Regions from separate parts of the Desulfitobacterium elongatum genome, predicted to be linked through region 2. Evidence: riboswitches for the same ligand, from Rfam matches in the RefSeq annotation. Region 2 holds a riboswitch; each other region holds the start of a gene.
What was found. A riboswitch is a leader RNA that binds a small molecule or an ion and turns the genes downstream of it on or off. The one in region 2 is predicted to bind glycine.

Region 1 (10,484 bases), 1.1 Mb from region 2:
TTTCTTATTATTTTTTCAAAAGCAAAATTTAACAAAACGTTCACAAATACAGTATCTATTGAAGGAATTAGATTTGCTATAATACACTTGTTGCGGGGAAGAGGTGATTTAGATGCATTTAGCGACTCTTGCAAGTGGTAGCTCCGGCAATTCAATTGTCGTGGGGCATGAGAAGAGAAGTCTTCTTGTCGATTGTGGCATAAGCCTCAAAGCAACACTACATAACCTTTCGATGCTAGACATATCTCCCTCAGAAATAGAAGGGATTTTCGTTACTCATGAACATTCCGATCATATCAAGGGGATTGGAGCGGTTGCACGAAAACTTAAGATTCCGGTGTACGCCTCTGCAAAGATCTGGGGGGAGATGAACCGCTCAGTAGGAAAGCTTACAGAAGAGCAAAGGGTCATCGTGACGGACTCTTTCTCATGTGCGGGGTTGAACTTGCGAGTTTTTCCAACATCTCATGATAGCAAAGAGAGCTATGGGCTTAGAGTAGAGACTGATATCTCAGGCACAGCTCGGAAAAAGGTTATTGGAATTGCGACAGATACAGGAATTATCACTGAAGAAATGCATCAGAATCTAAAGGGCTGTGATGCACTGGTTGTCGAGGCAAATCATGATCACGAGATGCTTTGGCAGGGTGGTTATCCGTGGTATCTAAAGAAGCGAATTAGCGGGAACTTCGGACACTTAGAAAATAAGCAGTTAGCTGAAGGATTGCTAGAATGGATTACTGAGAATACTCAACGTGTCGTGTTGGCCCATTTGAGCGAGGAGAACAATACCCCGGAGATGGCATTAGCGACTATTCTTCGGGCCTTAAAAGGATCACGGATCGCCAAGGAAAATCCAGAGTTGCGATTGCGAGTGGCACCGCGTTATACTCCGCATGAACTCATTATTTTGGGAGAAGACTAAAGCGGCAAGGAGGTTCAAAAGTATGAGTTTTTATAATGATCCTAATCATTCGAATCACTCTTCGAGAGATCGTAGACCTCGTTTATTCTCTACTATTGCAATTTCTCTCATCAGTGCTATTCTTGGTGGGTTAATTGCGGTTGCACTGGTCCCACCTTTTTATGGGAACCGCCCTCAGACGAATCAGGTGATTTTGGGACAAGGGGCTTCTACCCCCCCGGTTAATGTTACCAACCCGTCGGGTTTTCCAGTGGTTGAGGTGTCTAAAACAGTTGGACCAGCCGTTGTAGGCATAGGAAACTTTCAGCAGCACGGACGAATTTTCGGTGGGACGGCAGGACTAGCCGAAGCGGGAAGTGGCTCTGGCTTTATCGTCGATGCCAAGAATGGGTATATCGTCACAAATTATCACGTTATTGCTGATGCTAAGAAGCTTGTCGTAAGCTTGGCAGATGGTAGAAATGTTGATGCGACCTTAGTCGGTCAAGATGCTCGTACGGACCTTGCCGTGGTTAAGATCAGTGCCGATAACCTTACTGCGACTCAACTTGGGGACTCGAATCAACTCGAAGTCGGTGAACCAGTAGTTGCCATCGGGAATCCCGGTGGGCAAGAGTTTGCCCGTTCTGTAACGCAGGGTGTAGTTTCAGCGAAGAATCGTATCCTTCTGATTGAAGGAGAATCCAGCTTCAACTTAATTCAGACGGATGCTGCGATAAACCCGGGGAATAGCGGTGGTCCCTTAGTGAACTATAAGGGTCAGGTCATTGGAATTAACTCAGCGAAAAATGCAGAGCCTGGTTTTGAGGGGATGGGCTTTGCAATCCCGATTACAGATGCTCTCCCAATTATTCAGCAGCTTATCGAAAAAGGGTATGCAAGTCATCCAGGACTTCTAGTATCCATTGATAATCGTTACACTCCGGAATGGGCTGCCCAACAGGGCTGGCCAGCGGGAGCCTATGTATCCCAAGTCTCTGCAGGAGGCCCTGCCGACAAGGCTGGAATTCGAGCCGGAGACGTATTGGTGAAAATTAATGGAGTAACGGTTAAGAGTTCCTTAGAGCTGACTCATGAATTGTTTAAGTTTAAATCGGGGGATAGCATTACCGTCTCCTACTATCGGAATGGAGAGACGAAAGATGTTAAGCTTACTTTGGTAGAGTTAAAGCCTCAGTAATCACTTAAATCAAGCCATAGCGCCATGGGCGCTGTATCGATGGGTATTATACAGGTTGAATACATTTCGAAGTTAATAGAGTGAGTAGGATAAGGGAGGGTATGAGGCTATCTCATGATCCTCCCTTGTTGTAGCCATTACCTGATTAAGCGAATACATTCAACTAGGGCTTTCCCTTAGTAAAGCTAACAACCCGAAAGGCAGTGTCTTTCGGGCATAAGCCTAATTATATATATTTAGAGTGATGAGGTAGTGTAATGCTTCAAGTAAAAGTGATTGCAGTTGGGAGAATTCGTGAAAAGTTTTTGCTGGATGGAATTAAGGAATACACAAAAAGGTTAAGTGCTTACATCCGTCTTGATATGATGGAGATAGCTGATGAACCCTGTCCAGAACGGCTTTCACTAGCCGACGAAGAACGCGTTAAACAGAAAGAAGGAGAACGAATCCTAAAAGGTATTGGGTCTCAGGATTATGTCATTTTACTGGATCTCAAGGGTAAAGAGTTTTCTTCTATAGGCCTTTCTGAGTATATAGATCAGCTTGCAGTCAACGGTCAAAGCAGTATCGTATTCATTATCGGAGGTTCGCTCGGAGTATCAGAAACGGTTAGACAAAGGGCCGATTACCGCTGGTCCTTCTCCCAGTTAACCTTTCCCCATCCCCTCATTCGGCTTATGCTCCTGGAGCAGATTTACCGAGCGATGAAAATCAGTAAGAGTGAGCCTTATCATAAGTAACACTAAACGAGTATGCCCTGCATCAAAAGTGCGGGGCATACTCAATTAGAAGCAGGTACCACTGCTGAAGACATATTCGATACTAACTGGCACTGGGACACCTATAAGTATGAATTATACAACGACTCAAATTCCACCGAACTTATCTACCATGGGGTATAAAGTTAAACTGGAGGCGTAACTAAGCTACATTTAAGTATCCCTTATTAGAGTGAGAACTTTTGGCCTCTGTGGGTAATTTCAATGATTTGAGTGGGGCAATCTTTCATTTTATCCGCAAATTTTCTCGGTGTAATAAAATCATCTCCAAAGTGCATTGGTACAAGAACTCGTGGTTTGATTTCTCGAATAAAGTATTCTGCTCCTATTGAGTCATACTGTTCCAATCTCGGATCAACGGGGAAGAAGGCGATATCGATGTCTTCACCTTTGATCTTTAGTATTTCGTCTTTGAACATTCTCTCAGCTTTCTCGATTTCCGCCTGAGGGTCACCGCTCCAGTACCACCAATTCAGATCTCCAGCGTGGAAAATATGAGTTCTGTCAGACTGAACTAGAAACGAAACACCTTCATCCGTAGAATTGTAAGCTTTGATGGTTATGTCATTGACGCTGATCTCCTCATAGGGAGATATGAAGGTGATATTGTCCTTCTTTTGAGGGATACTAGGGTCTCCCTCAATATCGCTACTTAATATGTACTGGATATTGGGTCGCTCTTTCTGCCATTCAAAGAAATGGGGGTTATAATGGTCTGAATGGACATGTGAGGAAAAGACATAAATATTTTTATCCTTGAGATCAACCGAGCCTTGATAGTAGTCGAATATGAATAAATTCTGCTCTGTCTCGACGCTAAAGCCGCTATGATAGATATACTGAAAATTAAGGTTTGAATTTTCCATCTAAATCACCTCGTAATGGATTATACAATAATTAATCGTTATTATTTGTCTTCTTCTTAGAATTTTACTACAATAAGAGTAAAAGAAATATCGTTGAGTGCGTAAATTAAGAAAGGACGATAGTATATGAGATTTAAGTTTGACCACAATAATATTAATGTCCTTGACCTTAAAAAGAGTCTTAACTTCTATAAAGAAGCGTTAGGACTTGTAGAAGTTAGACGGCTTGAACAAGAAGATGGAGAATTTATCCTTGTCTATCTTGGGGATGGCTCTTCCAGTCATACGCTAGAGCTAACCTGGTTGAGAGATAGGGCAGAGGCTTATAATCTGGGAGAGAATGAATTCCACATTGCTTTGACCGTTGATGACTTCGAAGCGGCCTATGAACACCATAAACAAATGGGATGTATATGCTTCGAAAATAAGGAGATGGGAATATACTTTATTAATGACCCGGATAATTATTGGGTGGAAATTCTCCCTAGACGGTAGGTGATAGATACACACTTAGATAAAAAGGTAATCTACGTGAGAGATTACCTTTTGTTGGGTTAATCCCATTTTTGAAATGGAATAGATAAGAGTTAATATGGGTGGTAAAGATGATTAAATTTAAAGCGTTAGGCCTTGAAGATAGAGCCTTATTCCAGAAGTACCTTAAAAATTATACATTTAAAACGTATGAGTATTCCTTTTTGACACTCTACTTATGGAAAAAGTATTGTAATGTAGAATATGCGGTGATTGACGATTCGCTCGTTCTAAAAAAGACTGAAGAAAAGATTGGATCGTTCTTTATGCAGCCTATTGGTTTTTCTGAGGAAAAATTGTCCGGCATAATCGAAGAACTGATCAAAATCAAACAAGAAGATCCAGGATTCAAAGCTCTATTTAGGGATATTGAAGAACCCTTTATGAAACAGTTGACAGAGATTTATGGATCAAATATCTTGTTCCTAGAAGATGTTAAGAATTTCGACTATATCTATGAAACAGAGAGATTGATTCATCTTTCGGGAGAAAAGCTGCATAAAAGGAAAAATCACTACAATCAGTTCATCAATAGCTATAGCTACGAAGTAAAGGATATTCACGATCAGGTAGTTATCGATGATTGCTTGGGTTTCGCAAGCCGATGGTATGAGAACCAGAAGGTTAAAAGTAGGCAGCTCCTTTGTGAGCTTGAGGGGATCAGAGACGTCTTAAACCACCTTGAGGACCTCGAAGTTATTGGTATGGCAGTGTATGTCGATGGGAAAATCGCTGGCTTTACTTTTGGAGAGATAGTAAATAGTAAAATGGCGGTCATTCATATCGAAAAAGGGAATACAAAATATAAAGGTATCTACGCCTTTATCAATAAAACCTTCGCAGAAAATTATTTGCACAATGTCATGTATATCAATCGAGAAGAGGATTTGGGAATACTCGGGTTAAGAAAGGCCAAATTGGCCTATGATCCTATAAAACTTGAGAAAAAATTTATTGTTAGCCCCATTTGTTGTGAGACGGGTTATTCGGAGAGAATGATTATCAGGGCTTAAAAGTTGAAAAGAGGGACCTGTTCCCTCTTTTCAACCCGTTTAGACCCTCATGTTCATAGATATTCTAGGAAATGCCAAAGGCAAAATAAAAGCACGACCCGCATAAGGTCGTGCTTCCTATTCTGCATGGTAAATTTTATTTTCCGCTGAGGCGAATAGGCTCGTCTGAGACCTCATCCAAACGCTCTTCCCAGAGATACTTCTTTGTTTCTGATACAATGACTCCGCTTAAGAGGAGTAGCGCTACGAGGTTTGGAACCGCCATCAGGGCATTCATGGCATCAGCCATATCCCATACCAAAGCAAGTTTCATTGTAGAACCCACGAATACAGCGATGACCCAGAGGATGCGGTAAGGCATAATCGCTATTTTCCCAAATAAGTATTCAATCGCTCTCTCACCATAGTAAGACCAGCCCAGGATGGTTGAGAATACGAAGGTTAAAAGCCCTACAGTAAGAACAATCGGACCAACCACAGGAATTTGAGCAAAGGCCATATTGGTCAGTGCAGCACCTTTTAAGCCCTCTGCGGCCGCAGGATTTCTTATGATGCTGCTTACTACGACGATACCGGTCATTGCGCAAACAACTACAGTATCCCAGAAGGTTCCGGTAGAAGAAACCAGAGCCTGCCGAACAGGGTTTCTCGTTTGAGCTGCGGCTGCTACGATGGGGGCTGATCCTAATCCAGACTCGTTGGAGAAGAGGCCACGAGCAATACCGTAGCGTGCAGCCATCATTACGGATGCTCCAATGAAGCCGCCACCAGCTGCACTAGGGGTAAAGGCAGATTTGAAGATTAAAGAAATGGCAGGAGCTACATACGCAGAATTCATAGCTAAAATGACAATACAACCAAGGACATAAAAAATGGCCATGAACGGAACGAGTTTCTCACACACGTTGGCAATGGACTTAACTCCACCAATAATGACGACACCAGTGAGGACTGCCATAATAAGACCGCTGATATAGGGAGAAACGGTAAAAGTATCATAGACCATAGTAGATATCGAATTGGCTTGAACCATGTTACCAATCCCAAAGGCGGCAATCGAAGTGAAGATACAGAATAACACAGCAAGCCATTTCTGACCCAGCCCGTTTTCGAGTGCATACATGGGTCCACCGAGCATTGTCCCATCAGAGGTTTTGACTCGATATTTGACAGACAGTAGGGCCTCAGAGTACTTAGTTGCGATACCAAATACTCCTGTAAGCCAGCACCATAGTACAGCGCCTGGACCGCCCAAGGCAACCGCGGTAGCTACACCGACGATATTACCAGTACCAATGGTTGCAGCCAAAGCTGTGGTAAGGGCACCGAATTGACTTACATCCCCATCAGCAGATGTGTCCTTGGTTACAGAGAGTTTAATTGCCTTGATGATGTATTTTTGGATGAAGCGTGTTCGAAACGTTAAAAATAAGTGCGTACCAAAAAGTAGAATCAGCATTGGGGGGCCCCAGAGGTAATTGTTTAACCAGAGAATAAAATTGTGAAAGCCTTCCATCGTTTTGTCTCCTCCTTTATTTCCTCTAATCTTCTTTGTTGCAGTCTCTTGAGGGACTGCTTTTATTTATAAAAAGAGCCAAATCGTAAAGGATTTGACTCTGTAGTGTAAGTATAAGTCTAAGAAGAGATCGCTTAAAAGCTGTCCCTTAATAAACATTCATACTCTGTCCTTTTGCCTGAGAGATTTACGAAAAAATACATTGCCCCTTCGGCGCCCGATTTGGGTCTCTCCAGAGTTCTGTCAATCTACGGTCTTACTTAAATTCAAGTGCCTGAAAGTTTAACTTCTTCGGCGAGCCATAAGCCACTCTCCCGTAGATATCATCCAGTAATTATTCAGTTTTTTAGTTAATTATTTAATATTATAGTTTCGCTTACCCTTTTATTCAAGGGAATTCTTGGGAAGCTGGCTATGAATTATGTATACTTTCAAAAAGAGTCTTCGAATTCCAGAAAGAGAGAACTAGAGCCGTCCCTTTGTTACACAAAAAGAGACCAATCAATTCACATTGAGTTGGTCTCTAACTTAGATATTGATGACTTTATCCAACATATCTATAGCTTGCTCCTTTGGAACTTCTTTGACTTGGATAAATTCGCTGGTCAAAATTCGGAGGGCGTTTTCCAACATCGTTTTATCTTCAGAACCTAGCTTCTTAATTTTACTTTTCCGCATTAAATCACGGATGATCTCAGTTCCTTTGTAAATATCGCCTGACTTTATCTTGTTTTTATTCATATCTCGACGATATCTCTGGTTATCATCACTTAAGGGGTCGGTTTCCCCATTATACAAGTCGTCGAGTACATTTTGTAGAACATCGGGTTTGACGACCTGTCGAATGCCTAAATCATTTGCCTTTTCAATAGGGATCATTATTTTCATTCTGATGTGAGGGATATTTAGGAAATAGTAAATTCGGTTTTTTCCTAGGACTTCCTTTTCTTCGATGGCTTCAATTACGCCTGCACCATACATAGGATAAAGAACCTTATCGCCAACTTGAAACAATAAACCCACCTCCTATGTGACTCGTTGATTACATCTAAGTATATCATGCTTTGACATTCAATGCAAAATAATTATTTTACCATATTGTAAATTAAAATGTCAATACCGTTTTTTCGAAAATAATGATAAAAAGACTGGATTTTCCAAAAATATATGGTCTTACCCTAGAGATTTACTGTTTAGACAAATTCATCTCGAAAGAGAGGACCCTTGAGAGTAAAGGATTTACATATCTAGGAAAATAATCTATAATAAAACCTAGATGGACTCATCATATTCCCACATTTAGAGTCGAATAGGGTATAAAACAGCGGCTATCAAGCGAACGATAGTCGCTCTATGTTTATTGAGAAAAGGAAGGATAAGGACAAAATGGCTAGAATAATTGACATCACATCTGCTGACCGTGAACGTCTACTTAAACTCATTAACAAAGAGAGGGAATTCGGATCGGCTAAGAATAAGGACTATTTAAAAGATCTCGAACATGAATTGGAAAAAGCGAATATCGTATCCTCAGAAGAGATTCCACCGGATGCCATAACTATGAATTCGAAGGTTCTCTTGAGGGATTTGGACTCAGGGGAAGAAACGATGTATACTCTTGTCTATCCAGAGGATGCTGATTTGCTTGAAGACAAAATATCAGTATTGGCACCTGTAGGGACAGCTATCCTTGGGTTCCGAGAAGGAGATATACTTGATTGGAAGGTTCCAGCTGGTATCGTCAAGTTAAAAGTGGAAAAGATTTTATATCAACCTGAAGCCGCAGGGGACTATGAGCTCTAACTGAAATGGCGGAGAGACAAACGAGTCAGGAACTAAAGCAGTGTCCTGACTCTTACCTTATCTTAAATGAAGTGGATGAAAAGCGATGCGTTAAGAGAAGTGAATTTGGTAAGACTAATAGGCAAGACTTAATCAGCGATTGGATTCTCCGAGAAACTCTTTGAAGAATAATGTCTTATGGCCAAAAAAGAGGGAAATTAAGCTAAGGTGTAGAATAAAATCTTTTTAATCAGAAATGAATTGACACCGTATCGAAGATACACAAGCAAAGGGTGCGAATTCGGTAGGAAAGGTTGAGAACAGTGGAAAAGGAAAATAAGTCATCGAATTTCTTGCGCAATATTATCCTCGAGGACTTCAAGACGGGAAAGGTTGATCATATCGTAACCCGCTTCCCTCCAGAGCCGAATGGATATTTACATATCGGGCACGCAAAATCAATTTGCCTAAATTTCGATTTAGGAGATGAATTCAAGGGAAAAACAAATTTGCGTTTTGATGACACGAATCCGGTAAAGGAAGATACGGAGTATGTAGAGTCCATCAAAGAAGATGTGAAGTGGTTAGGCTATGATTGGGACAACCTCTTTTTCGCCTCAAATTATTTCGATGAGATGTATAAACGAGCCCTTCTTTTGATTAATAAAGGGAAGGCCTATGTTTGTGATCTTTCTGCAGAGGAAATTCGTAAAAATCGCGGGACCCTGACTGAGCCTGGTAAGGAAAGCCCTTGTCGGGATCGAAGCGTTGAGGAGAATTTAGAGCTTTTTGAGCGGATGCGTCAAGGACAATTCAAAGATGGAGAAAAAGTGCTCCGTGCCAAAATAGATATGTCCTCTCCAAATATTAATATGCGTGATCCTATCCTTTATCGGATTGCCCATGCGACTCATCATAATACAGGGGACAAGTGGTGTATCTACCCAATGTACGACTATGCCCATCCTCTGGAGGATGCCATTGAAGGGATAACTCACTCAATCTGTACCCTAGAGTTTGAAGATCATCGTCCTTTGTATGATTGGGTTATCCGTGAATGTGAGATGGAGCATGTTTCTCATCAGTATGAATTTGCTCGGCTGAATATCACTAACACAGTTATGAGTAAGCGTAAGCTTAAGCAACTTGTCGATGAAAAGGTTGTGGATGGATGGGATGACCCTCGCATGCCAACCATTTCCGGTCTGCGTCGTCGCGGCTATACTCCGGAGTCTATTCGGAACTTTGCACAAGCTATTGGGGTTGCCAAGGCAGACAGCGTTGTCGATGCAAAGATGCTCGAGCACTTTATCCGTGAGGACTTAAAGCTAAAAGCTCCACGGACCATGGGAGTGATACACCCCTTAAAAGTTGTGATCACCAATTACCCAGTAGGGCAAGTAGAAATGTTAGATGCTGAGAATAACCCAGAAAATCCAGAAATGGGAATACGCCAAATTCCGTTTTCTAGAGAAATCTACATCGAGCAGGATGACTTTATGGAGAATCCTCCTGCAAAATACTTTAGACTTTTCCCGGGCAATGAAGTACGCTTAAAGAATGCTTACTTTATTAAGTGTGAAGAGGTCATTAAAGACGAAACAGGGAATGTGGTAGAGATTCGGTGTACCTATGATCCAGAGACAAAAAGCGGCTCCGGGTTCACGGGCCGTAAGGTCAAGGGGACGATTCATTGGGTCGAAGCAACTCAGGCAGTACCCGCTGAATTTCGACTCTATGATTCTTTAATTCAGGATGAACAGGAAGAAGAGGAAGGAAAATCGTTCCTTGATTATATTAATCCGAACTCTTTAGAAATCATCCAAGGATTTATCGAACCGAATCTGAAAGAGGCCAGACCACAAGAAAAGTTTCAGTTCTTCCGTCAT
Region 2 (10,484 bases):
ATGGTTCGCTTCAATCGATGGCTTCCGCAAAGAGGCACTTTCTGAGATTGAAAAGGTCGAATGGATTCCTGCCTGGGGAAAAGACCGGATTCATAACATGATTGCTGATCGGGGAGACTGGTGTATCTCGCGGCAACGGACCTGGGGTGTTCCGATTCCAATTTTTTACTGTGAGGATTGCGGAAAAGAGATTATCACTGATGAGACGATTACCAAAGTACAGGAAATCTTCCGTAAAGAGGGTTCCGATGCTTGGTTCGCTCATCCAGCGGAAGAACTCGTGCCAGAAGGGTTGACGTGTGCCTGTGGTGGGAAGAAATTCCGTAAAGAATCGGATATCATGGATGTATGGTTCGATTCCGGAACGAGCCACACGGGTGTTTTAAAGGAACGCCCTGAGCTAACCTGGCCTGCAGATCTTTATCTTGAAGGATCAGATCAACACAGGGGATGGTTTAACTCCTCCCTCTCTACCTCTGTTGCTGCTTATGGAAAAGCACCCTATCGTGTTGTGCTTACGCATGGCTTCCTCGTTGATGAGCAAGGTAGAAAGCAGTCTAAGTCCTTAGGGAATGGTGTAGATCCCTTACAGGTTATCAAGGAAATGGGTGCTGATATCTTAAGGCTTTGGGTTTGCTCGGCAGACTATAAAAATGACGTGGCCGCTTCCCCTCGAATCATGAAGCAGATGTCTGAAGCCTATCGGAAAATCCGCAATACCCTACGGTTCCTTCTCAGTAACTTGAATGATTTTGATCCGGAAAAGGATCGAGTCGCCTATCAAGAACTACCGGAAATCGATCGCTGGGCCCTTCTCCAGCTGAATAAAGTGATTGACCGTGTTCTTCAAGGGTATGATAAGTATGAATTCCACTGGGTTTACCATACCGTTCATAATTTCTGTGCGGTAGAACTCAGTGCTATCTATCTCGATATCGTCAAAGATCGACTTTATGTCGAAGGGAAGAATTCCACGCTCCGCCGTGCCTCTCAGACCGTGCTTTATGAGCTTCTTAATGCTGTAGTACGTCTAGTGGCACCGGTCTTGACCTTTACAGCGGATGAAATTTGGCCTTATATTCCTGGTGTAAAGGAAGGATCCAATATCCAAATCGAGGAGATGCCAAAAGTTAATCCTGAATGGATGGATGAAGCACTCGCTGAGAAATGGAATACCCTTCTTGCTGTAAGGTCAGAAGTAACAAAAGCACTGGAAAAAGCGCGCCAAGACAAGCTCATTAATCATCCCCTGACGGCTCAAGTTGATCTCTACCCCACTGCTGAGCTGAGTGACTTCCTGAAAGGGATTCCTAATTTGGCGGAAATCTTCATTGTCTCTGCAGTTCAATTGCACGAGGCAAGTGAAGAAAAGCCAGAAGGAGCAACACTTGCTGAGACACTTGAAGGACTAAGTATCACTGTAAACTCGGCAGCTGGAGAGAAATGTGAACGCTGCTGGATGTATCATACCGAAGTAGGGAATAATTCGGAGCATCCAAGCTTATGTCCACGTTGTGCCTCTGTTGTAGGCTCTATTGCAGAATAAACTAAAGGACTTGGGAGAATTTCTCTTCCAAGTCCTTTAGTGCAAAAAAATATAGACAAGGGTGTAAGAAATGAGTACTATAAAAATAGTATGTTAATTTAGAATAGTGTGATACAGAGTGCGACCCTAAAAAAGAGTTGCTGAGGTAGGAGATGAAGGTGCATGAAGCTCACGGAAAATCTTGCTCATCGTATTGTGGATTTAATTTATTCGGAAAGCGGCTTTCACGGCATTGTTTGTGATCCCAGTGGGAAGATCATTGCGGATTCAGCAAAAAAACGGATAGGAATGGTTCATAATGGGGCACTTCGCATCATGACGACTCCGATCCACGAAATCGCAGTGACCAAAGAGGATGAGGAAAATTCTCAAGGGCAGCGTGAAGGGTTTAACATTGCTATTCGACTGGAGGGACAGAAGGTAGGCACCTTTGGAATTGCAGGGCCCTTGAAGATTGTCACACCTGTCGCCAAGGTAGCTGCGGGAATGATCGCTTCCACGATGCGTGACGAAGAATTGAAAGGAACGCTTAGGGAGCAGGTTGAACGTTTAGGACAAGCACTAGAACAGGCCGCCGGTGCCATTCAAGAAATGGCAGCCTCCTCAGAGGAGGTTGCAAGCGTCAGCCAAACCGTAGCCTCTGTGGCACAGGACGCTCAACAACAAGTAAAAGCCACAGGGAATGCCTTAGAATTTATTCGACGCGTTTCCAAACAAACCAATCTCTTGGGATTGAATGCGGCGATTGAGGCAGCCCGAGCTGGAGAGCAAGGAAAAGGATTCTCTGTTGTGGCGGGAGAGGTTCGAAAACTTGCTGACGAGAGTAATCGTTCGGCTAATGAGATTAATGAATTGCTTATACAGTTTCAAGGAACGATGGAGCAGATTACTGAAGGAGTATTTCAGAATAATATCATTACACAGGAACAAGCCCGGGCTACACAGGAGATTACCCGAATGGTCGAAGAGGTTCAACAGGTTGGAAATGAACTGAATGCCCTTGCTCAAAAGCTTTAGCTCGTAGGATGCAGGAGTCTTAGTGGCAGTTAGTCTCGAAAAGAAACTGAAAAATCTTTTTTTACCTAGTAGACGAATAAGCCCCTTGGCGACTATAATAGAGTGGCAAAGGAAAAGTGAATATGTTCCGGATGATTTCAGTAGGAGAGACTCGGCAAAGCCGGGCGCCGTAGGAGAAACTTCCTGATGATCGCTCATTCAGGAGGGGAAGCTCTCAGGCAAAAGTACTGCTGGAAGACGGGACTCTGGAGAGTTTCTCGTAAGGAGAACACCAAAGGGGAGCCGAAAGGCGAATCTCTCAGGTTAAAGGACAGAGTTGCGCGATGCGCGATTTTCTGTCTTTTTTTATTTAACAATTCTTATCATGATTTTCTAAATTTCGTGCATACTCAAACTTTAAGGAGGTGTCTGAAAGTGACAGAACTCAAAAGAACCCCCCTTTATGAAGAACATCAAAAAGCAGGAGCCAAACTTATTGATTTCGGGGGCTGGGAAATGCCGGTCCAATACGCAGGTGTCATCGAAGAACATAATACAGTAAGGACCAAAGCTGGACTTTTCGATGTATCCCACATGGGAGAGGTGGACGTCAAAGGAAAGGACGCCCTTGCATTTGTTCAGTACATAATCACAAATGACGTAACGCGTATCCAGGATGGCCAAATTCTCTATTCTCCGATGTGTTATTCCAATGGGGGAATCGTTGATGACCTACTAGTTTATCGTTATGATGGGGAACATTTTTACATCGTAGTTAATGCCTCCAATGCCGATAAGGACTTCGCTTGGATGCAGGAGAAGGCAGAGGGATTTAATATTCAATTGGAAAACCGTTCAAATCAAGTTGCCCAATTGGCTTTGCAGGGACCCCTCGCAGAGAAAATTCTCCAAAGACTCACTTCTGTAAATTTGGCAGAAATCAAATATTACTGGTTTAAACACGGTGTAGTGGATGGAATCTCTTGTCTTATTTCTCGGACCGGTTATACCGGAGAGGACGGGTTTGAGGTTTATCTTGCTCCCGAAAAAGCGTCCCAGCTCTGGAGAAAAATTCTTGAAGAAGGTTCAGCCGAAGGAATACAGCCGATTGGACTTGGTGCACGGGATACCCTTCGTTTCGAAGCTCGGTTACCCCTTTACGGCAACGAACTTGGCCCAGATATTTCTCCTTTGGAAGCAGGGCTTGGTTTTTTTGTAAAGCTTGAGAAAGAAAGCTTTGTCGGGAAAGACGCGCTACTTGAACAAAAGGAAAAAGGGGTTCCCCGTAAACTTGTCGGGCTGGAAATGATTGAGCGCGGGATTGCTCGTTCCCATTATCCGCTTCAAAAAGCTGGAGAAGAGGTAGGCTTTGTAACCTCAGGTTCCTTCTCCCCAACCTTGGATAAAAATATTGCGCTTGGACTCATTCGTGCAGACTTAGCGCAGCAGGGAGAAACTTTGGAGGTTATCATTCGGGGTAAGGCGGTCAAGGCACAGATAATTCCGTCGTTGTTCTATAAGAGACAGAAAGCGTGATTCTCCAGGATTTCGTTTTCCACCGTTCGCTCCGTAAGCTACGCGGAGCAAACTAATCGCTCAAGTTCTCCGCTCCGACGGGTTCCCGGCCAAATCGGCGTCCATGCCTCGTGGCCGGTTGGAAACGTCGTGTTTCCAACCCGTCTCCGCTGCATACTTTTCGCGAAGTTTGCTTTCCTGCTCGCTTAGAAGCCGCTCTCTTTTGTAAAACGAAATCCTTGGGTATTATTTTAAGGATTTAGGCTTTTATAGACTAAGTTTTTAACGAGAATCAAAATTAAGCTAAGTATCAAGTATCAATAATAAGTTTAGGAGGATGAATTTATGAATCCAGTAGAATTAAAGTACAGCAAATCCCACGAGTGGGCGAAAGTTGAAGGGAATATCGTAACTCTCGGAATCACAGAGCATGCTCAAGAAAGTCTAGGGGATGTTGTTTTCGTAGAACTGCCAGAAAACGGAACGACTGTAGTCGCAGGAAGATCCTATGGGACTGTAGAGTCTGTCAAAGCAGTTTCTGATATTATTTCTGCGGTCAGTGGAAAAGTAGTTGAATATAATCAAGATGCTCTGGATGCGCCGGATCTCTTGAATAGCGCCCCTTATAGTGATGGATGGTTGATTAAGGTAGAAGCCGATGATCTTAAAGACTTAGATGAGTTGCTGACAGCCGCTGAATATGAGGCGTTTCTAGCGGAGGAGGGCCATTAAGATGAATTATGTGCCGAACACGGCGAACCAGCAGGAAAAAATCCTTGCCCGGATCGGAGTAAAATCGATGGAAGAGCTTTTTGCGGATATCCCGGAAAGCGTTCGGCGCCAGGCTCAGTTAAGCATCCGAGGTGGAATGTCTGAATTTGAACTCGTGAAGCATGTAAAAGGGCTTGCCAGTAAAAATACAACGATCGATGACTATGCTTCCTATCTCGGAGCAGGTGCTTATGAACATTATATTCCAAGCTTTGTCGATCAACTTTTGCTTCGTTCCGAATTTTATACAGCCTATACACCCTATCAACCCGAGATTAGCCAGGGAACACTTCAGGCGATCTATGAGTATCAAACTCTCGTCTGTGAATTAACCGGAATGGACGCAGGGAATGCCTCGATGTATGATGGAGCTTCCGCTTTAGCTGAGGCTGCCTTGATGAGTTGCGACGCGACTCGTCGGAGTAAAGTCCTAGTTCCCCAGACGATTCATCCAGAGTATCGGGAGGTTCTAAGAACCTATCTACCGCCGCGCGGAGTGGAGATTGTCGAGATTCCTTTCGAGAACGGTGTTGTCGATCTTGAAGCTCTCGAAAAGGTCCTGACAGAGGAGGTTGCAGGAGTTCTAATCCAAAGCCCGAACTTCTTCGGCTCAGTCGAGAAGGCAGAGAGCATTGGACAGCTCGCTCATGGCAAAGGGGCTCTTCTCGTGATGTCCGTGAACCCCGTTTCCCTTGGACTTCTTAAGTCTCCTGGAGAGTTAGGTGCGGATATCGTCGTGGGCGAGGGGCAACCCTTCGGAAACCCGCTTAACTACGGAGGAGCCTATCTTGGATTTTTAGCCTGCCGTGATAAATACGTTCGTCGCATGCCTGGACGTATCGTGGGTGCCACCAAAGACAAGAACGGGAAAAAGGGTTATGTCTTAACCCTCCAAGCTCGAGAACAGCATATCCGTCGTGAGAAAGCGACCTCAAATATCTGCTCTAATGAAGCGTTATGTGCGTTAGCTTTTACCATCCATTTGGCTGGGTTAGGGAAGAAAGGCTTGAAGGAAATGGCGAATCTTAATCTCCAGAAGGCACACTATGCAGCTCAAGAGATTGCAAAACTCCCAGGGATGAGCGTCGCCTTTTCCTCTCCATACTTCCATGAGTTTGTTATAGAGACAGAGGTTAGCCCTTCTAAAATCAATGAAGAACTCCTTAAACATAAGATTATTGGTGGTCTCGATTTATCCCGTTTCTACCCTGAACTTGACCATCATCTCCTATTCTGTGTAACAGAGACAAAGAGCAAGGAAGAGATTGATAGGCTCGTGGCCAGAATGGGGGAAGTAAAATGAAAGCTTTAGAACCACTTATTTTCGATCAAAGTGGGGAGGGTAGAACAGGGGTAAGTCTTCCGAAATGTGATGTCCCGGAAATCCCACTCGATAGCTTACTTCCCTCTGAAGTTCTGAGGGAAAAAGCACCCGATTTACCTGAGGTCGCTGAGGGGGATGTCGTTCGCCACTTTACCCGACTTTCAACCTTCAACCATGGAGTAGATACCGGCTTTTACCCGCTTGGTTCCTGTACGATGAAGTACAATCCGAAGGTTAACGAAATGCTTTGCCGTCTTCCTGGGTTTACCCAGCTTCACCCTTATCAGCCGGAAGAGTTAACCCAAGGGTCACTTCAACTGATGTTCGAACTTCAGGAGGATTTGGGAGAAATTACCGGGATGGATGCGTTCACGATGCAGCCTGCAGCAGGTGCCCATGGTGAAATGACGGGGATTCTCATCATCAAGGCGTATCATGAACATCGCCAAGATAGCAAACGGACTAAGGTTATTGTTCCGGATTCTGCTCATGGAACGAATCCAGCGACTGCAGCAATGGCGGGCTTCGAGATTGTGCAAGTCCCTTCGAATGAACGGGGTGGGGTGGATTTAGAGGCTTTACGGCAAGTAGCAAATGAAGAAGTCGCAGCCTTAATGCTTACCAATCCGAATACCCTCGGTTTGTTTGATGAGAATATCCTCGAGATTGCTAAGATTATTCATGATGTCGGAGGACTGCTCTATTATGATGGAGCGAATGCGAATGCCATCATGGGAATTGCTCGTCCAGGAGACATGGGCTTTGATGTCGTGCATATAAACCTTCATAAGACGTTCTCCACTCCACATGGTGGGGGAGGTCCGGGTGCAGGACCTGTCGGGGTCAAGGAATTCCTTGCGCCATATTTACCTAAACCTGTAGTCATTCGTACTCCAGAGGAGAAATATTACTTGGATTATGACCGTCCACTTTCCATTGGCCGTGTACGTGCTTTCTATGCTAATTTCTCCGTGCTTGTCAGAGCGTATGCTTATATTCGGGCCTTAGGCGGGGAAGGGCTCACGAATGCTTCAAAAAATGCCGTACTCAATGCTAACTTCCTTATGAGTATCTTGAAAGAACATTATCACCTGCCCCTAGATCGGGTTTGCATGCATGAATTTATCATCACTCCGAAGAACTTGAAATCTTATGGCGTGCATACCTTGGATATTGCAAAAAGGCTCTTAGATTACGGATATCATCCTCCGACGATTTACTTCCCGCTCATCGTAGAGGAAGCGATGATGATCGAACCCACTGAGACTGAGAGCATGGAAACTCTAGAAGAGTTTGCTAACGTATTAATTCGGATTGCCGATGAAGTGAAGAACGATGCAGAACTCGTTAAAAATGCTCCTTACAATACTTTGGTCACCCGCTTGGATGAGACAGGAGCTGCCCGGAAGCCAGATCTTCGCTGGCGAAAAAGTAATTAGTTTATTTTTATTATGGCATAATGCCACTTAAATTCCTTTATATTCCCTTTCCGCTTCGTGCGGGGAGGGATTTTCTTTAAGAAATAATGGCGGCCTAAAAATTGAGAAATAGTGAAAAGTAATTCTGTTCATAGGTCATGTGTTATTATATTTTGGGGAATCTTAAAGTTAAAAGTTTTTAGAAAAATGGATTTTGGCGAAAATAGGAGTATAATGTATTAGTAACATTTACCGAGTCAGAAAAATACTAAACCAGGAGGTTATTATAGTGGAAGCATTTAAAGTACCTGTCGGAATATCCAATCGTCATCTTCATCTATCCCAAGAACATATCGAAATCTTATTTGGTGCAGGTCATCAACTCACTCGTACAAAAGATTTAAGTCAACCAGGACAATTTGCTACTGAGGAGACTGTAACCATAGTCGGTCCAAAGGGATCAATGCCTAACGTTCGGGTACTTGGCCCAGCCCGCAAAGCGACTCAAATCGAGCTCGCAGCCACTGATACCTTTAAGTTAGGGGTAAAGCCGCCTGTACATGATTCTGGAGACCTTGATGGAACACCTGGCGTAGAAATCGTAGGTCCAGCAGGTAAAGTCCAACTTGGACAGGGAGTAATCATTGCTGCTCGCCATATTCATATGACTCCAGAAGATGCACAAAAGCATAACCTTAAAGATGGAGATCATGTTAAAGTTTCAGTTCCAGGACCTCGTGCGGGGATCTTTGAACGTGTCTTGATTCGTGTCAGTCCGAACTATGCTTTGGACATGCATGTAGATACCGATGAAGGAAATGCTTTTGGACTGAAAAACGGGGATCAAGTAGACGTTATTCTCGACTAAAAGAAAATTCCTTGTAGCATTAGAAAGCCACGAAGTACAGATCAACGTACTTCGTGGCTTTTGATGTTTATCTTTTGAAGAACATGACACAGGTAAAAATGCTCTGGAGGATGGAGCACAGTTTCTGAACCTATTGCTCAAAGCTTCAAATTGGACTACCATTGGTATAAGCGATTTTTAAAACATCGAATAAGGAGAGAGAGCAGTGAGTGGAAAATTCAAACTCGTAACGGCTATGCTTACCTTTGGCAGCATCGGGGTTTTTGTGAAGGAAATTAATCTCTCTTCGAGCGAAATTGCGTTTCTAAGAGGAGTCATCGGCAGCTTATTCTTATTTTGTGCTAGTTTCTTCGTCCGACAGAAGCCATCCCTTCAATCCATCAAAGAGAATGGCCTACTTCTCGGTTTCTCAGGCGCAGCGATTGGCCTGAATTGGATATTTTTGTTCGAGTCATATAAATTCACGACGATTTCAAATGCAACCTTAAGTTATTATTTTGCTCCAATATTCGTAATGATCTTAGCCCCTTTTGTCCTTAAGGAAAAACTTACCCGTCTCAAGGTAGGATCTATCATTACTGCTATGATCGGACTATTTCTAATCGTGAATATTGGGGATAATACTGCGGCGGGTTCCTATAATCACCCGGTCGGTATACTCTTTGGCCTTTCAGCGGCGGCTCTCTATGCCAGCGTCATTTTAATGAATAAATTTATTAAGAATCTGTCCGGTTATGAGACGACCTTAGTTCAATTAATAGTCGCAGCTTTGGTCCTCTTACCCTATATTTTAACGAAAAAGCATATGAGCTTTTCCGACCTGAATTCAAGCTCCATCCTTTTAATCCTTATTCTCGGTATAGTCCATACTGGAATTGCTTACTTCTTATATTTTACAGCGGTCAAGGAACTTAAGGGACAGACAATCGCTGTCTTAAGCTACATCGACCCGATTTCGGCAGTGATCATCGCTGCGATATCCTTAGGAGAGAGCATGAGTTTTATTCAGATGATCGGAGGAGTTTTGATACTTAGTTCGACCTTTTTGAGTGAAAGACTTGAGTCGAGACATATTAAGGAACCCATCGCCTGGGGAGGCCCAATCGTTATGAATACCAAGCAAGAGCTGGATCGAGCTTTTAAGGATCTCGAAGAAGATACATTCGTCAAATAAAAAGGGTGAATTGGATCAGACTGCTGACACAGTGCTTTTGTCAGCAGTCTTTCTATACTTCGGGTACAGTTAACAGAAGTAAGGGCTGGTAGTATAATGGGAATATAATCGATCGGATGAGCAAAATAGAAGTAAGCGTGAAGAAAGTCGTAGTGTGTGACGACGGACGCTGCATAATCGGGTACAATATATTATGTCTAGAGAAAGTTATGAAAGTGGCTTTGTCATAAGGGGGATTACGATGTCCAGAGGAGAACAAATTAAGATTATTGTGGTGGGAGGAGGGGCAGCGGGTTTATTTGCTGCTGTGATTGCCGGTCGCCAAGGGGCTCAGGTCACCATTTTAGAGAGAAACCAGCGTGTGGGTAAGAAGATCTTAGCCACGGGTAATGGTCGCTGCAATTTAACCAATACGGATATGCATATCTCCCATTTTCATGGTGTGAATCCTAAGTTTGCATATAGTGCCCTTAATGCTTTTGATAATTTCCAGGCCATTGAGTATTTTGAACAATTGGGTATTACCCACAAGGTTGAGGAGGAAGGAAAGGTCTTTCCCTTCTCTAATCAGGCTTCAAGTGTCTTAGATGTGCTACGCTATGAATTGGAGCGGCTAGGAATAGAGACTATCATTGAGGCAGAAGTGAAGGAGATTCGAAAACTCGCCAAGGGTTTTGAGGTTTTTACGAAGGATGGTGCCAAATACTTTGCGCATCGTGTGATTCTCGCCACGGGAGGAAAGGCAGCCCCTAACTTAGGGTCAAATGGCAGTGGCTATGCCTTAGCCGAACAACTTGGCCATCATCTCATTGAGCCCTTTCCCTCTCTCGTACAGCTTAAGCTCGCCGAGCCTTTTCTTAAGCAGATCAAAG
Region 3 (10,484 bases), 1.9 Mb from region 2:
GCTTGCTAGTCTAACGCTCATGTCAAAGGCTTTCTGACAATCGAGGGGGAATTGCTCTGCTTTCACTTGAGATTTGTGTTTTTCGTCAAACCTGGAGGCTTCATATCTGGAGTAATCCTCAAACTGGTAGGTATCAGTGGAGAGGATATACTCTGAAGTGCCGTTCAAGATTCGCAGGCTATTTGCGATAGAGCGAAATACTGCTTCGTAGCCTACTTGCTTCAGAATTTCCTCCGGGACATTCATCGTATAAATGAAACCTGAAGCTATCTTTCCTTCAAAAACTGAACGATGCCCCTCGTTATAGGAAAGGTTGGAGAAGAGCAAACGTTCTAAGAAGGAACGCATTTCTCCGGTGATATTTCCGAAGTAGATGGGTGAACCCAAAAGGAGGACATCACATTCTAGAATTTTTCCCAAGACATTAGTTAGGTCATCCTTCATAGCACAGTGACCAATATGCTTGGAATCCTTCCTTTTACAGGCAAAGCAGCTGGTACAACCTTTGAAATTCAAGTCATACAAATGGATTAGTTCAGTTTGAGCGCCTATAGATGCTGCTCCGTCAAGCGCTTTTTGCAATAATGTAGCGGTATTCCATTTTTTTCTAGGACTCCCGTTAACAGCGATTACTTTCATAGCTCTTATCATCTCCAATTCAATACTCAGTTAACGTTAACTGATACTATCATTATAGGGGAAGGGACAAATACAACAAGTTCGTACTCATTAAGGGTTTGAGCTTGAGCTAAGGTAGACATTTAACAGCTTTGCATTTAAAGTAGTCCGTGAAGACTTAATACGGAGGGAACAATAAATAATGAACATGTGGGAATTATTCGTAGCATTGATCTTAGGAATAGTCGAAGGTTTAACGGAGTATGCACCCGTTTCTTCAACGGGTCATATGATTCTTGTCGATGACTTATGGCTTCATTCGAAAGTAATATTTACCGCGCCAGTGGCCAATACCTTCAAAGTTGTTATTCAGTTGGGTTCGATTTTAGCAGTAGTTATCTTGTTTAGAGAGCGTTTTATGAATCTCTTAGGACTACACAGAGAACAGACCCTGAATTCGAAACAAAGGGATAGGTTAAGCCTCAAGAAAGTTATTGTAGGCTTGATCCCAGCCGGGGTACTTGGGGTTGCCTTCGAGGATTTTATCGATGAGCACTTATTCTCAGTGGAAACGGTTATCATAGGACTGGTCATCGGGGCCATTCTTATGATAGTCGCAGATTGGGTCCGACCAAAAGAACCTAAAGTAGAGAAAGTAGACCAAATAACGTATAAACAAGCACTCGGGATTGGACTTTTTCAATGTTTAGGTTTATGGCCGGGATTTTCGCGTTCGGGTTCTTCCATTTCGGGAGGAGTCATTCTAGGTATGAGTCACCGCGCTGCCTCCGATTTCACCTTTATCATGGCTGTTCCGATAATGTTAGGAGCAAGTGGTTTATCTCTCTTGAAAAATTGGCAATACTTTACGCTTGATGTCTTACCCTTTTTCATCGTTGGTTTTATCAGTGCCTTTGTATTCGCATTACTTTTTATTCGTTTGTTTCTAAATCTTATTAACCGAATCAAGCTTGTGCCGTTTGCGCTTTATCGGATTGTGCTAGCTGCTTTAATCTATGTGATCTATTTATAATTCTATTCTATAGATGTACAACGAGTGGCATATAAAGGTCATAGAAAAAGTCTCATTCTTGCAGTTGCTTCTAGAAGTATATATGTACATTTCTTATTCCAGATTCAGATACATTATTCTGGCCAAATCTTTGAAGTCATTTTTATTATAAAACTCAAGTGCATTCGTATTAAAGGAATACACTTTTACTTCAATCCGATCGATGTTCATGCTTTGAGCCCATTGAATGACGACGTCTAAAAGGGAAGAGCCAATATTTCGGTGCTGGTAATCATGCCTTACTGCAATACTATCGAGCTGAACCCATTCTCTTTTTTTTATGACAGGGAAGTTTGGTGACCTCATGATGAGGCACTCTGCTAGACCAATAATCTGGGAATCCTCTTCGGCAACAAAAAGAGCCTTATCATTACCATGAACTAAATCGGTAATATATTCTTTCGACCGAGAAGGTCCCTCGGGCTGTATAAAGAGTTCTGTGTGATTCGAACGATGCAATCCATCAAGTTCTGAGTATAGTTCAATTATTCCAGCGTAGTCGTCAAGGATTGCTTTTCTTATATTCATCGAAACTCCTCCTCGTACCTAATGTCCTTGCTATTGAATAATCATAAGCTGAAGGCTGGACTTTTTCAATTGAGTCTTTTTCAACTTGCAGCTTTAGTAGATCCCCTCATGAGAAGTTGGGGTTGCAATTCTTTGTAACTGTGTTTATAATACGTTTTAATATTAAATAGGGCTGGATGATGTTTTCAGGAGAGTGGCGGTTACGCCCACCGACGGAGTTATACTCTCAGGTACTTTAAATGAAGTGGAACTGGAAACGGACAGGACTCTGGAGAGTTCCGAAAGGACGCCGAAGGTGCAAAACAGCTATAGCTGTTAAATCTCTCAGGCAAAAGGACAGAGGATATATTTTTGATGAGGATAATTCATGGAATTGTCTTATTTCCTTTTTAAAAATATTCTTTAAAGTACTCTCCAGAGTCAAATCAAAATCTGATTTGGCTCTTTTTTAGTGGGATGAATGGGAATGATAAGGAAGAGACTGCAAAAAGAAGATGGAAAAGAGGTAAGAAAAATGCCATTGGAAACAACACATGAAAAATCAAATCGGGTCATTATTACAATCTTGGGAAAAGACCAAATCGGAATTATTGCTTGGTTAACAGGGCGTTTAGCTGAGAATTCAATTAACGTATTGGACCTTAGTCAGACCATCTTGCAAGGTTTTTTTACCATGATTATGATCGTGGATGTCAGTCAATCCTCTGTAGCCTTAGCTGAGATTACCGAGAAATTGAAGCGCGAAGGAACGGAGCGGGGCTTGAAAGTTAATGTACAGCATGAGGATATTTTTTCGTTCATGCACAGAGTATAGGGAGGCTTATCATGAAAATGCACTTGGCACCTCATGAAATTTTACAGACCCTTGAAATGGTTGAAAATGAGAATCTAGATATTCGTACGATAACCATGGGTATCAGTTTATTGGATTGTGCTGGGGATGACATAAAGCGCGTGGAGCAGAAGGTTTACGATAAAATTACTCGCCAAGCAGAAAATTTGGTGAGTGTTGGTGAAAGCTTGGCTGCACGCTACGGGATTCCAATTGTCAACAAGCGAGTGTCAGTCACTCCAGTGGCCCTGCTGGGATCTAATTTTCATCCAGAGGATATGGTTCGCTTGGCGAGAACTTTGGATCGGGCTGCGAAAACAGTGGGTATTAACTTCTTAGGAGGATTTTCGGCGCTGGTCCAAAAGGGTTTAACCCGCGGAGATGAAGCCTTGATTGAAGCGATTCCCCAGGCCCTTGCGGAGACCGAATACGTGTGTTCTTCAGTGAATATCGGATCGACGAAGGCTGGAATAAATATGGATGCCGTCTTAAAGATGGGACAAGTCGTTCTCGAATGCGCGCACCGCACTGCGGATCAGGACGGGATTGCTGCAGCTAAGCTAGTGGTCTTTTGCAATGCTCCAGAGGATAACCCCTTCATGGCGGGGGCTTTCCACGGTGTGGGAGAACCGGAAGTTGTTATCAACGTAGGAGTAAGTGGTCCTGGTGTTGTAGCACATACTGTAAAAAAACACCCGGATGCGGATTTAGGGGAACTGGCCAATTTGATCAAGCGCACAGCCTTTAAAATTACACGAATGGGTGAGTTGATTGGGCGCGAGGCTTCCAAAGAATTAAAAGTTCCATTTGGAATCGTTGATCTTTCGTTGGCTCCAACGCCGGCTATAGGGGATAGCGTTGCCGAAATCTTAGAGAATATGGGCTTGGAACGCTGTGGTGCTCATGGAACTACTGCTGCTTTAGCATTATTAAATGATGCGGTAAAAAAAGGTGGAGCCATGGCTTCCTCTCATGTGGGAGGTTTGAGCGGGGCTTTCATCCCGGTTTCTGAAGATGCGGGGATGTCCTATGCCGTAGAAACAGGAGCGTTAAGCATAGAGAAGCTTGAGGCAATGACCTGTGTTTGTTCCGTTGGACTAGACATGATTGCAATCCCAGGGGATGTTGAGGCAGAGACGATTGCGGGCATTATTGCTGATGAGGCAGCCATTGGAATGATCAACAAAAAAACGACTGCAGTTCGAGTGATTCCGGCGATAGGGAAAAAGGCTGGAGATCGAGTTGAATTTGGAGGGCTACTTGGTGGAGCACCCGTCATTAAGATTAACCCTTTCTCTTCTCGTCAGTTTATAAGGCGTGGAGGGAGGATTCCCGCTCCCATTACAAGTTTATCAAACTAAGATTTACACGAAAACTACCCCGTATCACTAGGATCAAGTCTGAGTCGAGTGATGCGGGGTAAAGAATTATATGGAGGGTAAGAGTGAGGAGGAAATATTTTCATTTTAAAGTGATTCCAATCACATTATTTTAAATGCTAAAAGGGTTAGAATAAGTCATAAGCTAAAAGATAATTTAAAGGGGGACTTTAAATGGTTAATATCATGAAAAATATTGAATTCTCACAAGCTCTCAATCTTAAAGAACTTATCGAATACAAACAAGGTCAAGTTATCAGCATGACAATTGCTCAAATCCCTGCAGTAAACATTACTTTATTCTCCCTGGATGAAGGGGAAGGAATAAGTACACATACGACTTCAGGAGATGCTTTGGTTCAGGTTCTCGATGGGGAAGCGGAAATCACCATCGGAGATAAAGTTCTAACGGTTAAAGAAGGGGAAACAGTCATTATGCCCTCGGATATTCCACATAGCCTAGAAGCCCGTAAAAGGTTTAAGATGCTTCTAACGGTTATCAAAAAGCCAAAAGAGTAATAAAGGGATTGACTTATATGTTTTTTCTTGAATGCGTAGTGATCAGTCGAAAAGGGTAAGGAGCAACTTGAATAGCTTCTTACCCTTAAGTTATGGTGAATAATTACATGATTTCCTTATTCGAATCCGAGTCTAGCTTTTTTCGTTTAAATATTTACATTAGAGCTAGACAAATTCCCTGTTTCATAGTATTCTTCAAAATATGATTTACTATCCTAGTAATTCGCTATGAATAAGGGGAGTTGAATATGGGCAAAGTTTGGGAAAAAGATTATGATGAGCTGAATGACTTTGAAAAATTGAAACTGAAGCAAGATGGCTTGGATATACTTGAAAAGCTTTCAGAATACAAAGAATCGGGTTTTGAATCCATCACACCTAAAGAACGTGATCTCTTAAAGTGGGCGGGGGTCTATGTCCAGAGACCGCGAACTGAAGGATATTTTCTATTGCGGGTAAAGATTCCTGGTGGGGTCATGAATTCTCAGCAAGCTCGTGTGTTAGCTGATATCTCAAAAAAATATGGACGGGGAATCATTGACTTGACCACGCGTCAGGCCATCCAATTTCGTTGGATTACGATAGAAACCCTTCCTGAAATAATGGATACTCTTAGACAAGTCAACCTGCATACTATTGAGTCCTGTGGCGACTGTCCGCGAACCGTTATAGGAAATCCTCTCGCAGGAATTGACCCTGATGAAACAATGGATACTCGAGAGATTGTTCAGCAAGTCTTTGAATATTTCCAGGAGAACAGAGAGTTCTCGAATCTTCCACGAAAGTTTAAGATTTCGATTTCAGCCAATGTCGATAATACGGGACATGCACAAATCAATGATATAGCATTTACACCGGCAGTTAAGAGAGAGGGCGAGAAAGAAGTTTATGGATTTCATGTCTATGTTGGTGGCGGGCTCTCATCTAAACCTCAGCTTGGCCAAAGGCTGAATTTCTTTATTCATCCCCAGGACGTATTAAAGGTCTCCATTGCAGTGGCAACCCTCTTTAGGGATTACGGCTATCGGAGTAATCGACGACAAGCGCGATTAAAGTTTCTCCTGGCGGATTGGGGAAGAGAGAAGTTTGAAACCGAGCTCCTAAAACTGACTGGTCCTCTTGAAAGTGAAGGGATAGACTTAACCCGTGGGTGGAATGCAGGATATTTTTATGGCGTTCATCCTCAAAAGCAACCAGGACTCAATTATGTGGGGTTATCCGTTCCTGTCGGACGATTATCTGCAGAGGATCTGCTTGAAATTACACAGTGCGCAGATATATACGGAGATGGCTCTCTTCGAACGTGTAATTCGAAGAATCTGGTGCTGGCTAATATACCCACTGAGACTATTGAGGCCCTCCTCGCTGAACCGATCATCGTGAAATTCACTCCGTACCCAAAATCCTTTATAGGGTACACGATGTCTTGCACGGGTAAGGAATTTTGCAATTTAGCGCCAGTCGAGACTAAGAATTTTGCCTTGAAAATTGCTCAATATCTCGATGAAAAGTTTGAGTTGGATACCCCCTTGCGTATTCATGTCAATGGTTGTCAGAATTCCTGTGCTCAATTACACATTGCGGATATTGGTTTAAGAGGGATGCTCGGAAAATGGAATGGGGAAACTGTCGAGAAATTTGAACTCTCTATAGGAGGGCAATTAGGGATTGATGCTGGGTTTGCAATACCTCTTGAAGGAGCGGTTCCCGCTGCTCAAGTTCCAGAGGTTTTGGTTGAGTTTATCGAATTCTATAAAAGCAATAAACGACATCAGGAGGAATTTCACGATTTTGTTTCTCGGCTCGGAGCTCAAGCGTTTCAAGACCTTCTTAATCCCCATTTGAATTAGACAAGGTAAAGAGCTTCGGGATATACTATCTCATTATCCGGAAGTTATTCTGTTTACCTCACACACCCATCGCCCACTTGATGAAACAAGTATCAATACTGACAACCAACCCTTTACTACTGTCCACACTGGTGCTGTGCACTATACTATTGTTACCGATGGAAAAGGGGGGAGAACTCGCGAGCCTCAGGTCAATGGATTATATGTCGAGGTGAAGGGCAATCAGGTTGTGATTAGAGGTAGAGACATGAAAAATCACTCCTGGGTTTTTAATAAGGAAATACTTAAAGAACAGAAATAGCATCTCAATAGATCAAGAATTGAATCAAAAAAAAGAAAATATCGGAAAGTCGGAGAACTTCTATCGGAAGGCCCCCGGCTTTTCGATATTTTAAGGATTTATATATGATGTAATCATATCCATTGATGCTTTTGCAAAAAAACTTTAAGCGCCTTTACTTACATATGTTCCTGTTCCTTTCTTTCGAATATATTTATAAATTGCAGGAACAACCAAGATAAGGACTGTCAATATATACAACGTCCCAGAGATTGGGCGCATAAAAAGTATAGATAAATCTCCTTGGGAGGTCATTAACGCTTGTCTGAAAGCAATTTCCATCATCGGTCCAATAACTAAGGCTAAGACTAAAGGTGCCGGTTCATAGCCTCTCCCACGAAGGAAATAGCCCAGAATTCCGAAGATGGCAAGAACTGCGAGATCAAGAAAGCTGGAATTGACGCTATAAACACCCACGAGACAAAAAAGAACGATAAGTGGAAATAACAGTGGCTTTGGAACCTTCATGACGTTGACAAATATTTGAACAAGCGGGAGGTTTAGAATAAGGAGCATGATATTACCGATATACATACTCGCGATAACCCCCCAAAACAGGTCAGGGCGTTCTGCGATCAAAGTGGGGCCAGGGGTAATTCCATGCAGCATCATTGCTCCCACCACTACTGCCATCGCTGGGGTAAACGGAACACCCAAAGCCATCAAAGGGACATAGGCACCGCCGACAGCCGCATTATTGGCTGCTTCCGGTCCAGCTACCCCTTCAATCGCACCCTTACCAAACTCTTCCGGATGCTTGGACAATTTCTTCTCGGTCATATAGGAAACGAAAGTGGAAATAACAGGTGAAGGGCCAGGCAAAAGCCCTATAAAGAAGCCAAGAATAGACCCCCGAAAAATCGGACCAGCAGAATGCTTTAGCTCTTTCTTCGTAGGAAGTAAATCACGCATTTTAATTTTAATTAATTGGCCATATCCTTCTTTCTCTGAAACCGAAAGCATGACTTCGGCGATACCAAAAAGTCCCATGGCCACAGGGAGAAATTCCACGCCTTGCCCCAGTTCCGTAATTCCAAAGGTAAAGCGAGATACACCTATCAATTTGTCCGTTCCGATAGTAGACACTGCTAAACCGAAAAGCATCATCAACATATTCTTACGGAGAGAACCTCCGCTTAAACGGACAAGGACAAGCAGCCCAACGACCCCAATCGCAAAAAATTCAGGAGGACCGAACTTAAGGGCTGTGTCTGCTAATGCAGTAGCTGCAAACATAAGACCAATGATACTAATTGTACCTGCAATGAAAGAACCTATCGCAGCAATCGTTAATGCCCCTCCAGCTCGTCCTTTCTTAGCCATTTCATATCCATCCATACAGGTAACGACAGAAGCGGCTTCCCCAGGTATATTGAGGAGAATTGAAGTCGTAGATCCTCCGTACATAGATCCATAGTAAATTCCCGCAAAGAATATCATGGCGGTCGTTGCATCCATATTCATGGTGAAAGACAAGAGAATAGCCATCGAGCCCAAAGGCCCGATTCCTGGTAACACCCCAACAATCGTTCCAATAAATGCACCGAACAAGGCATAAAGAAGATTAATAGGTGTTGCAGCTGTTGTAAACCCCATCAGTAATTGCTGTAATACATCCATTCTCTCACCTCCTAATTAAGGTTGAAATAAGATCTTCAAGGAACTGTCCCGGTAAGATCACTTTCAGAACAAGCGCGAATAAACAATAAGAGGCAAGCGTGGAGACTAAAGCCGTTACTAAAGATACCCATTTCGATTTAAAACGAAGAATAAGTAACAAAGCTGAGAGCACAATAAACGTAGAGATGAGGTAGCCTAAGGGTTTTAAAATGAACGGATAGATAACAATACTAATCGCTACACCGACAGGTGCCAATTGGAACCAACTTTGCGATTCCTCTTGAGATGCTTCCTTAAAGGTTTTATAAACATTGTAGGCTGAAACGATGAGTAAAGCTATGGCAAAGAATGCGGGCATCATACCCGCGCCAGGTTGTTCAATAGTACCCACTTGCAAAGATATGGACCCAGCCAAGTACACTAACGAGAATATTAAAAAGCCTATTGCTATAACCCGTTCCTTCATTACTTTCACCTGCCTAGTCTAGGATTAGAATGGGCAGCGGGCCTGCCCCGCCGCCTAAAGACACCTTTAAGATATACGTCATCTCAAGAAAACTTCTACTTGCTCACTAGACCCATTTCCTCAATGACTTTTTTCATGCTTGCTTCTTCATCCTTAAGGGCTTTGTCATACTCAGCGCCTTTTTTGAAAATGATTTCTAAGCTACCTGCTTTAGTTGTTTTAATGAACTCGGGTTCCTTCGTAACTTTTTCGATGGCATTTGCTAAGATATCGATGATTTCCTGAGGGGTATCTTTCGGAGCCAAATAACCGCGAGCAGAACCTTGTACTAAGTTAATGCCTATTTCTTTTAAGGTCGGAACGTCTGGAAGTTCAGGAAGACGTTTCTCCGCGTAGACTGCAAGTGCACGTAATTTGTTACCCTTAACTAAAGAGGTAACTACACTTGCGTTTGTGGAGTTAGCGTCCGCATGTCCGCCAGCTACTGCTTGCCAAGCCGGGGCATCTCCTTCAAAGGGGATATGATTCATCTTGGTACCTGAGAGCTTTTCAATCATAACCGCAGTATACCAATCGTCTCCGCCTGTACCTGAGTTAGTCATTTTAAGTTTTCCAGGATTTTGCTTAGCGTAATCGATCAATTCCTGAGCTGTCTTAAACGGGCTTTCCGGTGCCACAACTAAGATACCTGGGTCCCATACAACTTGAGCGATGGGTTTGAAGTCAGCCATTGTGTATCCAGCATCTTTGTTAATCATAGAGTTTAAGATTGTTTTAGTAAGAAGGGTTGAGAGCGTATATCCATCTGGCTTGGTCGAATGTGCAATTTCCTTCCAAGCAATTGCACCATCCGCGCCTGTCTTGTATACATTAGCAAATTGTACTTTTAGATCTTTCTCCAAATAGGGTTGCACCATTTGGCTTAACTGATCACTTCCGCCACCTGGTTTAAAACCGTGAATTACAGTTACCGCTTTGGTCGGGTATTCAATTTTTTTAGGTGCTTCTTTTGCTGGCTCTTTCGAGGCAGTAGTTGCTTGCCCTCCGCAACCAGACAAGGTAAGCGAAAGTGCAGCAATTAGAGAAACGGCAATGAACTTTTTAAACCTTTTCATGATTTTCCTCCTTCAAATTTCTTATTCAGAATGAGTTTGGAGTTAGCTTTGAATTAAGAAACAAGACCTTGCTTTTCAGGAATAAACCCTGTCCTTAAGAGTACTTGCCTTAATTCTGCTAGTTCTGCTTCTCCAATCGGCAAAA

Region 1: another riboswitch for glycine. It lies ahead of ACZ42W_RS00285 (alanine/glycine:cation symporter family protein); the one in region 2 lies ahead of gcvT (glycine cleavage system aminomethyltransferase GcvT).
Region 3: another riboswitch for glycine. It lies ahead of ACZ42W_RS19165 (ACT domain-containing protein); the one in region 2 lies ahead of gcvT (glycine cleavage system aminomethyltransferase GcvT).

Annotation. Positions count from the first base shown of each region.
Region 1 is NZ_AP038772.1:43,492-53,975, forward strand. Features, by position in the region: gene ACZ42W_RS00255 (MBL fold metallo-hydrolase) at 113-925, shown strand; gene ACZ42W_RS00260 (S1C family serine protease) at 948-2,105, shown strand; gene rlmH (23S rRNA (pseudouridine(1915)-N(3))-methyltransferase RlmH) at 2,363-2,845, shown strand; gene ACZ42W_RS00270 (MBL fold metallo-hydrolase) at 3,052-3,750, opposite strand; gene ACZ42W_RS00275 (VOC family protein) at 3,877-4,245, shown strand; gene ACZ42W_RS00280 (DUF2156 domain-containing protein) at 4,356-5,297, shown strand; gene ACZ42W_RS00285 (alanine/glycine:cation symporter family protein) at 5,434-6,813, opposite strand; glycine riboswitch at 6,970-7,059, opposite strand; gene ACZ42W_RS00290 (CarD family transcriptional regulator) at 7,342-7,827, opposite strand; gene rnk (nucleoside diphosphate kinase regulator) at 8,200-8,616, shown strand; gene ACZ42W_RS00300 (glutamine--tRNA ligase/YqeY domain fusion protein) at 8,919-10,484, shown strand, end outside.
Region 2 is NZ_AP038772.1:1,188,314-1,198,797, forward strand. Features, by position in the region: gene ileS (isoleucine--tRNA ligase) at 1-1,546, shown strand, start outside; partial or broken gene ACZ42W_RS05505 (sugar diacid recognition domain-containing protein) at 1,709-2,050, shown strand; gene ACZ42W_RS05510 (methyl-accepting chemotaxis protein) at 2,138-2,563, shown strand; glycine riboswitch at 2,695-2,803, shown strand; glycine riboswitch at 2,806-2,880, shown strand; gene gcvT (glycine cleavage system aminomethyltransferase GcvT) at 2,978-4,078, shown strand; gene gcvH (glycine cleavage system protein GcvH) at 4,403-4,789, shown strand; gene gcvPA (aminomethyl-transferring glycine dehydrogenase subunit GcvPA) at 4,791-6,131, shown strand; gene gcvPB (aminomethyl-transferring glycine dehydrogenase subunit GcvPB) at 6,128-7,591, shown strand; gene pduL (phosphate propanoyltransferase) at 7,860-8,438, shown strand; gene ACZ42W_RS05540 (DMT family transporter) at 8,644-9,612, shown strand; gene ACZ42W_RS05545 (BaiN/RdsA family NAD(P)/FAD-dependent oxidoreductase) at 9,854-10,484, shown strand, end outside.
Region 3 is NZ_AP038772.1:4,047,336-4,057,819, reverse strand. Features, by position in the region: gene ACZ42W_RS19180 (flavodoxin family protein) at 1-639, opposite strand, end outside; gene ACZ42W_RS19175 (undecaprenyl-diphosphate phosphatase) at 821-1,651, shown strand; gene ACZ42W_RS19170 (N-acetyltransferase family protein) at 1,745-2,218, opposite strand; glycine riboswitch at 2,395-2,470, shown strand; glycine riboswitch at 2,477-2,568, shown strand; gene ACZ42W_RS19165 (ACT domain-containing protein) at 2,733-3,032, shown strand; gene ACZ42W_RS19160 (DUF711 family protein) at 3,044-4,411, shown strand; gene ACZ42W_RS19155 (cupin domain-containing protein) at 4,604-4,948, shown strand; gene ACZ42W_RS19150 (nitrite/sulfite reductase) at 5,197-6,798, shown strand; gene ACZ42W_RS19145 (tripartite tricarboxylate transporter permease) at 7,244-8,758, opposite strand; gene ACZ42W_RS19140 (tripartite tricarboxylate transporter TctB family protein) at 8,763-9,224, opposite strand; gene ACZ42W_RS19135 (Bug family tripartite tricarboxylate transporter substrate binding protein) at 9,320-10,339, opposite strand; gene dapA (4-hydroxy-tetrahydrodipicolinate synthase) at 10,393-10,484, opposite strand, start outside.